One region of the Paenibacillus sp. SSG-1 genome, then DNA from elsewhere that is predicted to be linked to it. Evidence: predicted binding sites of a transcription regulator. Region 1 holds the regulator's gene; each other region holds the start of a gene.

Region 1 (3,279 bases):
TTTGAGCAAAGCACTCGGCTAAGCGAATATGCTTTTCAATACAAGATGACTCCCGAGCAGAAGCAGCTGGCCAAAGAACGATTTAAACCTGATCAGGTGTGGGGCATTTTTGACGAAGATGAGCAACTGGCGGCTAAGCTGGTGTTAATCCCGTTTACGGTATCGGTTCAAGGTGAGACTTTTCCTATGGGCGGGATTGCGAGCGTTTCCACATGGCCGGAGAACCGCCGGCAGGGTTATATTAAGCATCTGTTGACGCACGCGCTGCAGCAGATGAATGAGAACGGGCAGGTCTTTTCCATGCTGCATCCTTTTTCCTACCCGTTTTACCGGAAATACGGCTGGGAAATGTTCAGTGAGTACAAGAAATATGTCATTTCTACCGATAAATTGCCGGCAAAGGTCACCACTGAAGGTGCAGTTCGGCGGGATATCAAAGACGTGGATGTTCTAGATACGGTCTATGCTGCATTTTCCAAACGTTATAATGGATTAATGGTTCGGACGCGGGAATGGTGGACCCGTTCGGTACTGGACGAGGATGGACATACGGCGGTTTATTATTCGGCTTCAGGTGCGCCGGAGGGATATGTTCTTTATAAGGTGGAAAACAAGGAGTTTACCATCGATGAACTCGTTTATGTCACGGATGAGGCACGCCGTGCGCTATGGACTTATATCGCCAATCACGATTCAATGGTGACACAGGTGATCGTCAATTTCATGCCGATGGATGACAGTCTTACATATCATTTGGCCGATCCACGGATTAACCAGGAAATTATCCCATATGGGATGGCCCGTGTCGTAAATATGAAGAAACTCGTCGAAACGTATCCTTTTACAGCCTCCGGCGAGGGGGGATCCGAGCGTCTAACGATTCAGCTGACGGATATGTATGCACCTTGGAATGAAGGCGTTTGGAGCTGGGCGTTCTCATCGGACGGAACCGCATCGGTCTCTCCCCTGGATTCATCTCAAGAACAGCAGGAAGAGGTCCTTAGCTGCGACATCCAGGCACTGACCGTCCTGCTGACGGGGTTCAAACGGCCGGCTGAACTTTACCAATCCGGGCGAATTGCAGGCAGTGCGAAGGCAGTGAGCATCCTTGAAGCGCGGATCCCCGTCCGACAGACCTTGTTTATGGACTTCTTTTAATTATGGAATAAAATACCTTTCCGAACAATTCTAAAGAGCCGGGATCCGGTCAGAATAATAACCCTCTGCATACGTTGCAGGGGGTTATTTCGTATCGGTGCGGTATAAAAAGAAGGAGAACGTCAAAAATGAAGATACACCCTCTTGGCAAAACGTGAGAATATGTTATAATTTAGATCAAAGAAAGTCAAAGTCAACGTAAATTCAAATGTATGTTTGTTTACGGTTGAACTCACAATAGTGAATGCGCAAGGTTTAGATCAGTTATAACATATTCACCGGGTTAAGATCCAGATTCGAGCCCACGACCATTGGTTAAGTTTAAAGAAGATGGTTTGGGTATGCGAACGGACTAACGAATGACCATGAAGGTCTTGACGTTTTAACGTAATGGAGGATGAACAATGCGTAATATCTCTGATATTATTGAACAATATCTGAAGGGTATTCTGCATGATAGTCCCGAAGGAATGATTGAAATTCAGCGCAACGATCTGGCTGATCAGTTCTCATGCGTTCCATCCCAGATCAACTATGTGATCAGTACACGTTTCACGCTGGAAAAAGGTTATCTTGTGGAAAGCAAGCGCGGTGGCGGAGGGTATATCCGGATTCAACGGATTGAACTCCCGCAATACTCGGCGCTTCATACGCATCTCCACCAAACGATTGGGGAACGCATCGATCAGAACGTGGCCGAAGGGCTGATCTATCAGTTGGAGGAGGCACGCATCCTTAGTAAGCGCGAAGCGAGCATTATGCGCGCCGCGATATCCAGAGAGTGCCTGATGATCAAGCTTCCTTACCGGGATGAGATACGTGCTCGGCTGATGAAGGCGATGCTGATTTCTTTGTTAGGCAAATAGGCTTACGGAGAAAAAGGAGGTACATCGGTATGCTTTGCCAAGAATGTGGTAAGAGACCGGCGACTCTCCATTTTACCAAGATTGTGAATGGTGAGAAGACGGAGTTTCATTTTTGCGAATCCTGTGCCCGGGAGAAAGGGGAAATGATCCCCGGAACCTCTGGCGGATTTTCTATACACAGCCTGCTGTCTGGTCTCATGGACATTGACATGGCCGGCAAGGGGGCGGCAAGCAACGCCAAGGCTGCTCAATCGCTGAGATGTGAAGAGTGCGGGATGACGTACTCGCAGTTTAGTAAGATCGGCCGGTTCGGCTGCAGCTCCTGTTATAAGTACTTCGGCAACCGCCTGGACCCTCTCCTCAAAAGAGTTCACGGCAGTACCGTACATGTCGGCAAGCTGCCCAAGAGAGGCGGCAGCAAAATTCAAGCCAAACGGAAAATCGACGGCTTGAAGCTCGAGCTTCAGCAGCGTATTCACGAAGAGGAATTCGAAGAGGCTGCGAAGCTGCGCGACCAGATCCGTAAGCTTGAGAAAGAATTGTCGGAACAGTAAAGTTCACTCGAAGGAGGAGGAATGCGTGATGCCAAATCTCCGGTTTACCGAGAAAGCGCTGAGCGATTGGATGCGCGGCCAGGCCGATGCTTCCGAAATCGTCATCAGCAGCCGGGTTCGGGTTGCGCGCAACCTGCAGCATCTTCCTTTTCCGCTATTGGCCACCCGCCAGCAGTCGGAGGAAGTGCTCAAACGTCTGACGGGTATTCCCAGTGATCACCTTCAGTCTTTTGGAACTTTTTATACCGTGGAGCTCGACCACATCGATCCGCTGGACAAAAGGGTGCTGGTAGAGAAGCATTTGATCAGCCCTAATTTGGCGAATGAATCCCAGAACGGCGCGGTCATCCTCAGTGAGGACGAATCGGTCAGCATTATGATTAACGAAGAGGACCATCTTCGCATTCAATGTCTATACCCCGGTTTTCAAATCCGCCAAGCCTGGGAGAAGGCCTCGAGCATTGACGATAAATTTGAGGAATACATCGATTACGCCTTTGACGATAAGCACGGGTACTTGACCAGCTGTCCAACCAATGTGGGCACAGGCCTGCGGGCTTCGGTCATGATGCACCTCCCGGCGCTGGTGATGACCCAGCAGATCAACCGGATTTTATCCGCTGTTTCACAAGTTGGGCTCACCGTTAGAGGAATTTACGGGGAAGGCAGCGAAGCAATAGGTAACCTGTTCCAAATCTCGA
Region 2 (3,279 bases), 750 kb from region 1:
GCCTTGCGTTGTATCATATTTGAGCAGATGGGCCAACATCTTAGCGTCAGTAAGGTCGTTGATGGCTACAACTTCGATGCCTTCCACATTTTGAATACGGCGGAAAGCGAGTCGTCCGATACGTCCAAAACCGTTAATGCCTACTTTTACACTCATTGAATAGTCCTCCCAAAAGTTCGTATTTTATTTATTCAAAACAGGTAAATACCTGTCATGACATCAAAAGGAATGTTGTTTACTCACCGTCGATTTCCCGGCAAATCTCGATTGCGGCCGCTTCGTCAACCACCAGAATGTCCTCATGGCCGAACTTAAGCACCGCATGGATCGCTTTGGCCTTGCTTCGGCCGCCCGCAATGCCGATGACGGTCTCGGTCCGCATAATGTCCTCCAGCCGCAGCCCCAAAGTCATCATTTTATGAACGACAACGCCTTGTTCATTGAAATAGTAGCCAAAGGATTCGGCTACGGCTCCTTCCGACCGGATCTCCTCCACGGCGGCGGGATCCAGCCTTCTGCGGCGGGTCATCTCCATCGCGTCCCCGATGCCGTGCATGATGATGCGGCAGTGCCTGATCGCCTGCACGATCTCCTGGATGTTGCGGTCCTGCACCAGCGACTGATACGCTTCATCGCTCAGGAGGTCCGGCACATGCAGCAGCCGGTACTGCGCGCCGACGCGCTTGGCCATGGTGGATGCGATCGTGTTCGCCTGAAACTCCACGCTTTCGCCAAGTCCGCCCCTAGCTGGCACGAACCAGCTGTTCTTCATCGGTACGGCCGCCTGCGGCGTCAGCTGCTCCGCCACTTCGGCGAGCGTTGAGCCTCCCGTCACCGCTACGGTGTCCCCTTGGTTCATGACGCCAAGCAGCGCTTTGGCACCCGCGCGTCCCAAGTCACGCTTCGTGAGCGGCGACGATTCGCAATCCCCGGGCACGACCACGACTTTGCGCAAGCCGTACGTCTGGCGGATCTTCTCGCCAAGATCATTGAGGCCGAACAGCACTTTCACCATCGGCTCCATCTGTTCGAGCAGCTTGCTTCCCGCCTCACTGACCCTCATCCCAGAGCTCTCGATCTCAATCAGGCCCTGGGACTTGAGAAGATCCGTCTCGGCCCGCAGCACCCGCTCGGTCATATGCAGGGATGCAGCGAGCGTTCTCCGGCCGATCAGCTCCGACAGCATGATCTGATGAAGAATGGTATATCTGGTCTTGAGAACGTCCACGAGATCAGGCAGAAGCTGCTTTTGTATCTCTAATATATCCCGCATTTCTTTCCACTCCTGCAACTTCGCTTCCCTCTCTCCCCTGGCCCTAAAATGTCCCGGGTCAACGTTTTAAGTCCCACCACTATTCTACTCAATAATGGCGCTGGTTGCAAGTAGTCCACTGACTATAATTCACATCAGCCTTTCCTCCTATACAGCATTTTCCTGATCCAAAAAAATTAATAACTTAACCCTTGCATTTTGAGGCAAGCTATCATATAATAACTCTTGCTATTGAATTTTGCGCCCGTGGTCCAATGGATATGACGTAGGCCTCCGAAGCCTGAGATCGAGGTTCAATTCCTCGCGGGCGCGCCATTTTTCTTCAATAGAAGAGAACGCAGAACGGCAACCGTTCTACGTTATGTTTTTAACCAAACGTACCACAGCCAATCAGATGGCTATTTTTTTTACCTCGAGTTTGACTTTCTTTGACTTTTTGTTTGAAATTGTTTATCATGTGGTTAATACGGTAACAGTATGTATAGAATGACCTATTTTGAGCCAATTAAGGGAGGTTTTCCACGTGAGTTATATTCCTATGGTCGTCGAACAAAGCAACCGCGGTGAACGGGCTTACGACATCTATTCCCGTTTGCTGAAAGACCGCATCATTTTCCTGGGCACCGAAGTCAATGACGTGGTCGCCAATTCTATCATCGCCCAGCTGCTGTTCCTCGCAGCCGAAGATCCGGAGAAAGACATCCATTTGTACATTAACAGCCCCGGCGGATCCATTACGGCCGGTATGGCGATTTTCGATACCATGCAGTTCATCAAACCGGACGTATCTACCATCTGCGTAGGCTTGGCCGCTTCCATGGGCGCGTTCCTGCTGAACGCCGGCGCCAAGGGCAAACGCTTCGGCCTGCCGAACAGTGAGATCATGATCCACCAGCCGCTCGGGGGTGCGCAAGGCCAGGCTACGGATATCGAAATCCGCGCCCGCCGCATTCTGAAAATGCGCGACACCTTGAACCGCATCCTGTCCGAACGTACCGGACAGCCGCTGGAGCGCATCGAGAAAGACACCGACCGTGACTACTTCATGAGCGCAGCTGAAGCGCAGGAATACGGACTGATCGATAAAGTTCTGGAAAGCACTCCAATCCAAGGCGTGTAAATAATCGCGGCTTTGGAACCGAAGAAAAACAGGGAATCTCCCCGAATCGATCCGCTTACGGATCGCCGGGAGGCTCCCTGTTTTTTTGTTTTTCAAGGCGTCAAGCAGGCTGCAAGCGCACCCATGAACATGATTCTCATAGGCTTGACCACATCAATATATTGATGTATTATTCTTACTACATGCCAAATATCATCTACATATTGATTTCCATCGGCATAGTATATATAACATATTTTCCCTCTATCCCAGTCTATCGGTGTAGTTCTGGGATTAAGGGATTTCATGTTCAGCGAAGCTGAACCATTCTGTGATCACAAGAATAACGACCACGATATGTGGTGTGGTTATCTACAATGACGTCAATAGACGTTTTTTTTGCGCCCGTGACCACGGCAGAGAACATTATTCAGGAGTGAAGGATCATGCTAATCGTCTATGATTCCAAGACCGGCAATGTCAGACGCTTTGTCAACAAGCTGAACATGAGAGCCATTCCGATCGAAGAGCAGGAGCAGGTGAATGAGCCTTACGTGCTCGTAACGTATACAACAGGTTTTGGGCAGGTGCCCGAGAAAGTGTCCAACTTCCTGTCGAAGAACAACCGCATGCTTCGCGGCGTGTCGGCCAGCGGCAACCGGAACTGGGGGCCTCGTTTCGCCAAAAGCGCGGATACGATATCGGAGATGTACCATGTGCCGGTCATCACCAAGTTTGAGCTTTCGGGAACGATGCGGGATACGGAGATTTTCAAAGAGAGGGTGCGGAGCATTGAAGCATATTGAACTCAACAACGAAATTATGCAGCGCGGATCGGACGGTTACTTTCAATTGGAAAAGGACCGGGAGGCGGTTGCCGCCTTTATGGAGGAAGTGGAGCGCGATA
Region 3 (3,279 bases), 6.3 Mb from region 1:
TTCCTTCAGCGAGGCAAACGGTACGATGCCGTCGAAGCGGTTCAGGAATTCAGGCCGGAAATAGCTGCCGAGCGAATCAAGAATCGAGCGGGTCTGCTCGGATTTGGCGGTGAAACCAACCATGACTTTCTTATCTGCGGCCGTGCCGGCGTTAGAAGTCATAATGATCACCGTATCCTTGAAGCTTACCGTACGCCCTTGGCTGTCGGTCAGACGGCCGTCGTCCAGCACTTGCAGGAACATATGCTGCACGTCCGGATGCGCCTTTTCGATCTCGTCGAGCAGGATAATGCTGTACGGGTTGCGGCGTACGCGTTCCGTCAGCTGGCCGGCTTCTTCATGACCGACGTATCCTGGTGGCGAACCGATCAGCTTGGAGACGGAGTGCCGCTCCATGTATTCGCTCATGTCGAGGCGAATCATCGAATCGGTGCTGCCGAACAGTTCATCGGCCAGCGCCTTGGACAGTTCGGTCTTGCCGACACCGGTCGGACCGACGAACAGGAAGGACGCAATCGGCTTGGAGTCGCTGCGCAGTCCGGCGCGTCCGCGGCGAACGGCTTTGGCGACCTTGTCGACGGCTTCGCCCTGGCCGATGACGCGGCTTGCGAGGCGGGCGGCCAGATTTTTCATCTTGCCGCGCTCATCCGCCTGCAGCTTGCCGACCGGGATGCCGGTTTTTCGCTCGATGATGTTCTGGATATCCTCGACGGTTACTTCTAGGACCTCTCCGGCAGCGGCATCCCCGTTCAGACGCTGCTGCAGGTCGGCTTCCTCGTCGCGCAGCTTGGCGGCGAGCTCGTAGTTTTCATCGCGGGCGGCCGCGTCTTTCTCGATTGTGATCTGTTCCAGACGGGCGCGGATCTCGTCCGCACTGCCGACCGGAGCCCGCAGATTCAGCTTGGCGCCCGATTCGTCGAGCAGGTCGATCGCTTTATCGGGCAGGAATCGGTCCTGGATATAGCGGCTGGACAGACGCACGCACGCTTCAAGCGTTTCGTCCGGGTAGCGTACGCCGTGGAACTGCTCGTATTTCGGACGCAGCCCTTTCAAAATTTCGATCGTTTCCTCGGCGGTCGGCTCGTCGACGGTTACCGGCTGGAAGCGGCGCTCCAGCGCGGCGTCTTTCTCGATCTGACGGTATTCCTTAAGCGTTGTGGCGCCGATGACCTGCAGCTCGCCCCGTGCCAGCACCGGCTTCAGGATGTTGCCGGCATCCATGGAGCCCTCCGCGGAGCCTGCGCCGACCAGCAGATGGATCTCGTCGATGAACAGCAGAACATTTTTACGCTGCTCCAGCTCGGCGATTAGCTGCTTGACCTTTTCTTCGAATTGCCCGCGAATGCCGGTTCCGGCTACGAGGGAGGCGACGTCGAGCGAATAGACTTCCTTGCTCCGCAGCTTCGCTGGTACGCTGCCCTCCGTAATGCGCAGCGCCAGCCCTTCGGCGATGGCCGTCTTGCCGACGCCCGGTTCGCCGATCAGCACCGGATTGTTCTTGTTCCGGCGGTTCAAAATTTCAATGACGCGGTCGATCTCTTCATCGCGGCCGATGACGTTGTCGATCTTGCCGCCGCGCGCCGCGTCGTTCAGATTGCGTCCGAGCTGATCCAGCAGCCCGCCGCCGCGCCGTCCGCCTTCTTGAGCGGCGGCTCTCGGAGGCTGCTGCGCCGCGCCGGATACCGGCTGGCCGGATTGCATGAAGCCGCGGAACAAATCTTCCAACGGAGAAGAATAGCTGCCCGAAGGACCAAAGCCGGCCGCAAACGGCACGCCGCCGTTTACTTTGGCATAGCAATCTTCGCAAAGAAACAATTTCTCGGATTTATGGTTGACAGTGAGGCTCAGACCTACGGTTGCCTGGTTATGATTACAATGTTGACAGCGCATGAAGGCATGCCCCTTTCGTTAGTTAATGGATTAATCAATTTTTGAATACTTCATCTGGATGCCCTAATCAGGAAAACGGCTGCCCGGGCCTTACGGGAGCGGGCCGCCGGAATAAAGGGATAAAAGTCAGAACTTCCGTCAGGACAAAGACGGCTGCACCGAAAGTCAAACTCCTAAAGAGGTTGTTCATGCAGTACAAGTTTGATCTTTTGCTCTGACTTTGACTTTCTTTGACCTTATTATACCTCACTTGGAACACATGTCAACAGGTTTTCAGTTATTTTTCGTAAGTATATAGAAAAAGGTTTGAGAGAAAGAACGGTTCGGCCTTTTCGGCGTGCTTGAGGCGGAAAAAAGGCTGGAAGGCAAAGAAAAACGTCTATCGATGTACATTCGAAGAGTGTGACGCATTTAGCGGAACTTTATTACGATATAACCGAAGCCCGGGCCTCCCGAAGCATGAAAAAAGCCCTGCCGTACGGAATGTCTCCGTAACAGCAGGGCGTACCTTGTATGATCAATGCGGTGAATAAGCCAAAAGTGTCATGATTCCTCGTCCTGCAATATGCAGTCGGCAAACAAAATGAATTTCGGGATGCGGAAAAATTGTTCCGCCCGGTCTTGAAAGCTGGCTGACGGCAGCGTCCCTTGGTGCAGCCATTTCCGGAACGTTCCGGGATGGATGTCCATCCATTCGCTGACGTCGCTGACGGACAGGTCGTGAACCATGCACAGCCCCGTTAGTATTTTGTTGCTGACAGGCGACCGGGTCAGCGTCCGGCGCATGAAGCGCGAAGAGGAAGGCTGACAGATGATCGGGCTTGTCGATGTGACGGTATGATTAAACAGAATGTGATGCGGATAGCCCAGGTATTGGCATACCTTGTCCAAATTCTTTTTTCCCGGGATCCGTCCTTCATATACCCAGGCGCTCACGCTCCGGGAAGAAACCGAAATGTCCTCAGCCAGCTGGGACAGCTTGATGTCGTTGGCCATCAGGACAGCCAGCAGCACGCGGTTGCGGATTTGGCAGCGGGATGGCTTGCGGAAGCGTTTGACGCGGATTCCTTTTCCTAAGTATTTGCGATTGATCAGAGACCACGCCTGAATGGAATGCGGTTCTTGTTGTTTAGGCATATTTCCTCCGATGATTTTTCTTAAAATTCTACAATAGTTTCGGCTACGTTTTCAATAGTGCTATCGCCTGTTTCTGCAAGGTCCCGGTTTTCAGCCGAATGACCCGGGAATTTACGGTATCCCGTTGTCAAGTGAATAATAGGAACTATTTTTTCACTTCAACCCCAAAATGCTTCCAATTCAGTCATCAAACTGTTACCGAATTGAAATTGAACTCGCCAGCCGGGAAGGGTACAATGCAAGGGTGCTAGA

The links. Region 1 encodes CtsR, which represses protease genes until heat stress. Its sites were predicted from a motif close to ATGGTCAATAAAGGTCAAACA; they were not measured.
Region 2: a site for CtsR is predicted at 1,689-1,709, ahead of clpP (ATP-dependent Clp endopeptidase proteolytic subunit ClpP). Genes of this name have one in related genera too.
Region 3: a site for CtsR is predicted at 2,108-2,128, ahead of BCV73_RS03465 (ATP-dependent Clp protease ATP-binding subunit). Genes of this name have one in related genera too.

The regions. Positions count from the first base shown of each region.
Region 1 covers NZ_MBRK01000001.1:6,973,800-6,977,078, forward strand. Annotated here, with positions in the region: gene BCV73_RS31660 (GNAT family N-acetyltransferase) at 1-1,158, shown strand, start outside; gene BCV73_RS31665 (CtsR family transcriptional regulator) at 1,563-2,024, shown strand; gene mcsA (protein-arginine kinase activator protein McsA) at 2,054-2,578, shown strand; gene mcsB (protein-arginine kinase McsB) at 2,607-3,279, shown strand, end outside.
Region 2 covers NZ_MBRK01000001.1:6,219,046-6,222,324, forward strand. Annotated here, with positions in the region: gene gap (type I glyceraldehyde-3-phosphate dehydrogenase) at 1-156, opposite strand, end outside; gene BCV73_RS28325 (sugar-binding transcriptional regulator) at 236-1,273, opposite strand; tRNA gene BCV73_RS28330 (tRNA-Arg) at 1,514-1,588, shown strand; gene clpP (ATP-dependent Clp endopeptidase proteolytic subunit ClpP) at 1,797-2,393, shown strand; gene nrdI (class Ib ribonucleoside-diphosphate reductase assembly flavoprotein NrdI) at 2,819-3,178, shown strand; gene nrdE (class 1b ribonucleoside-diphosphate reductase subunit alpha) at 3,165-3,279, shown strand, end outside.
Region 3 covers NZ_MBRK01000001.1:707,642-710,920, forward strand. Annotated here, with positions in the region: gene BCV73_RS03465 (ATP-dependent Clp protease ATP-binding subunit) at 1-1,890, opposite strand, end outside; gene BCV73_RS03470 (helix-turn-helix domain-containing protein) at 2,434-3,027, opposite strand.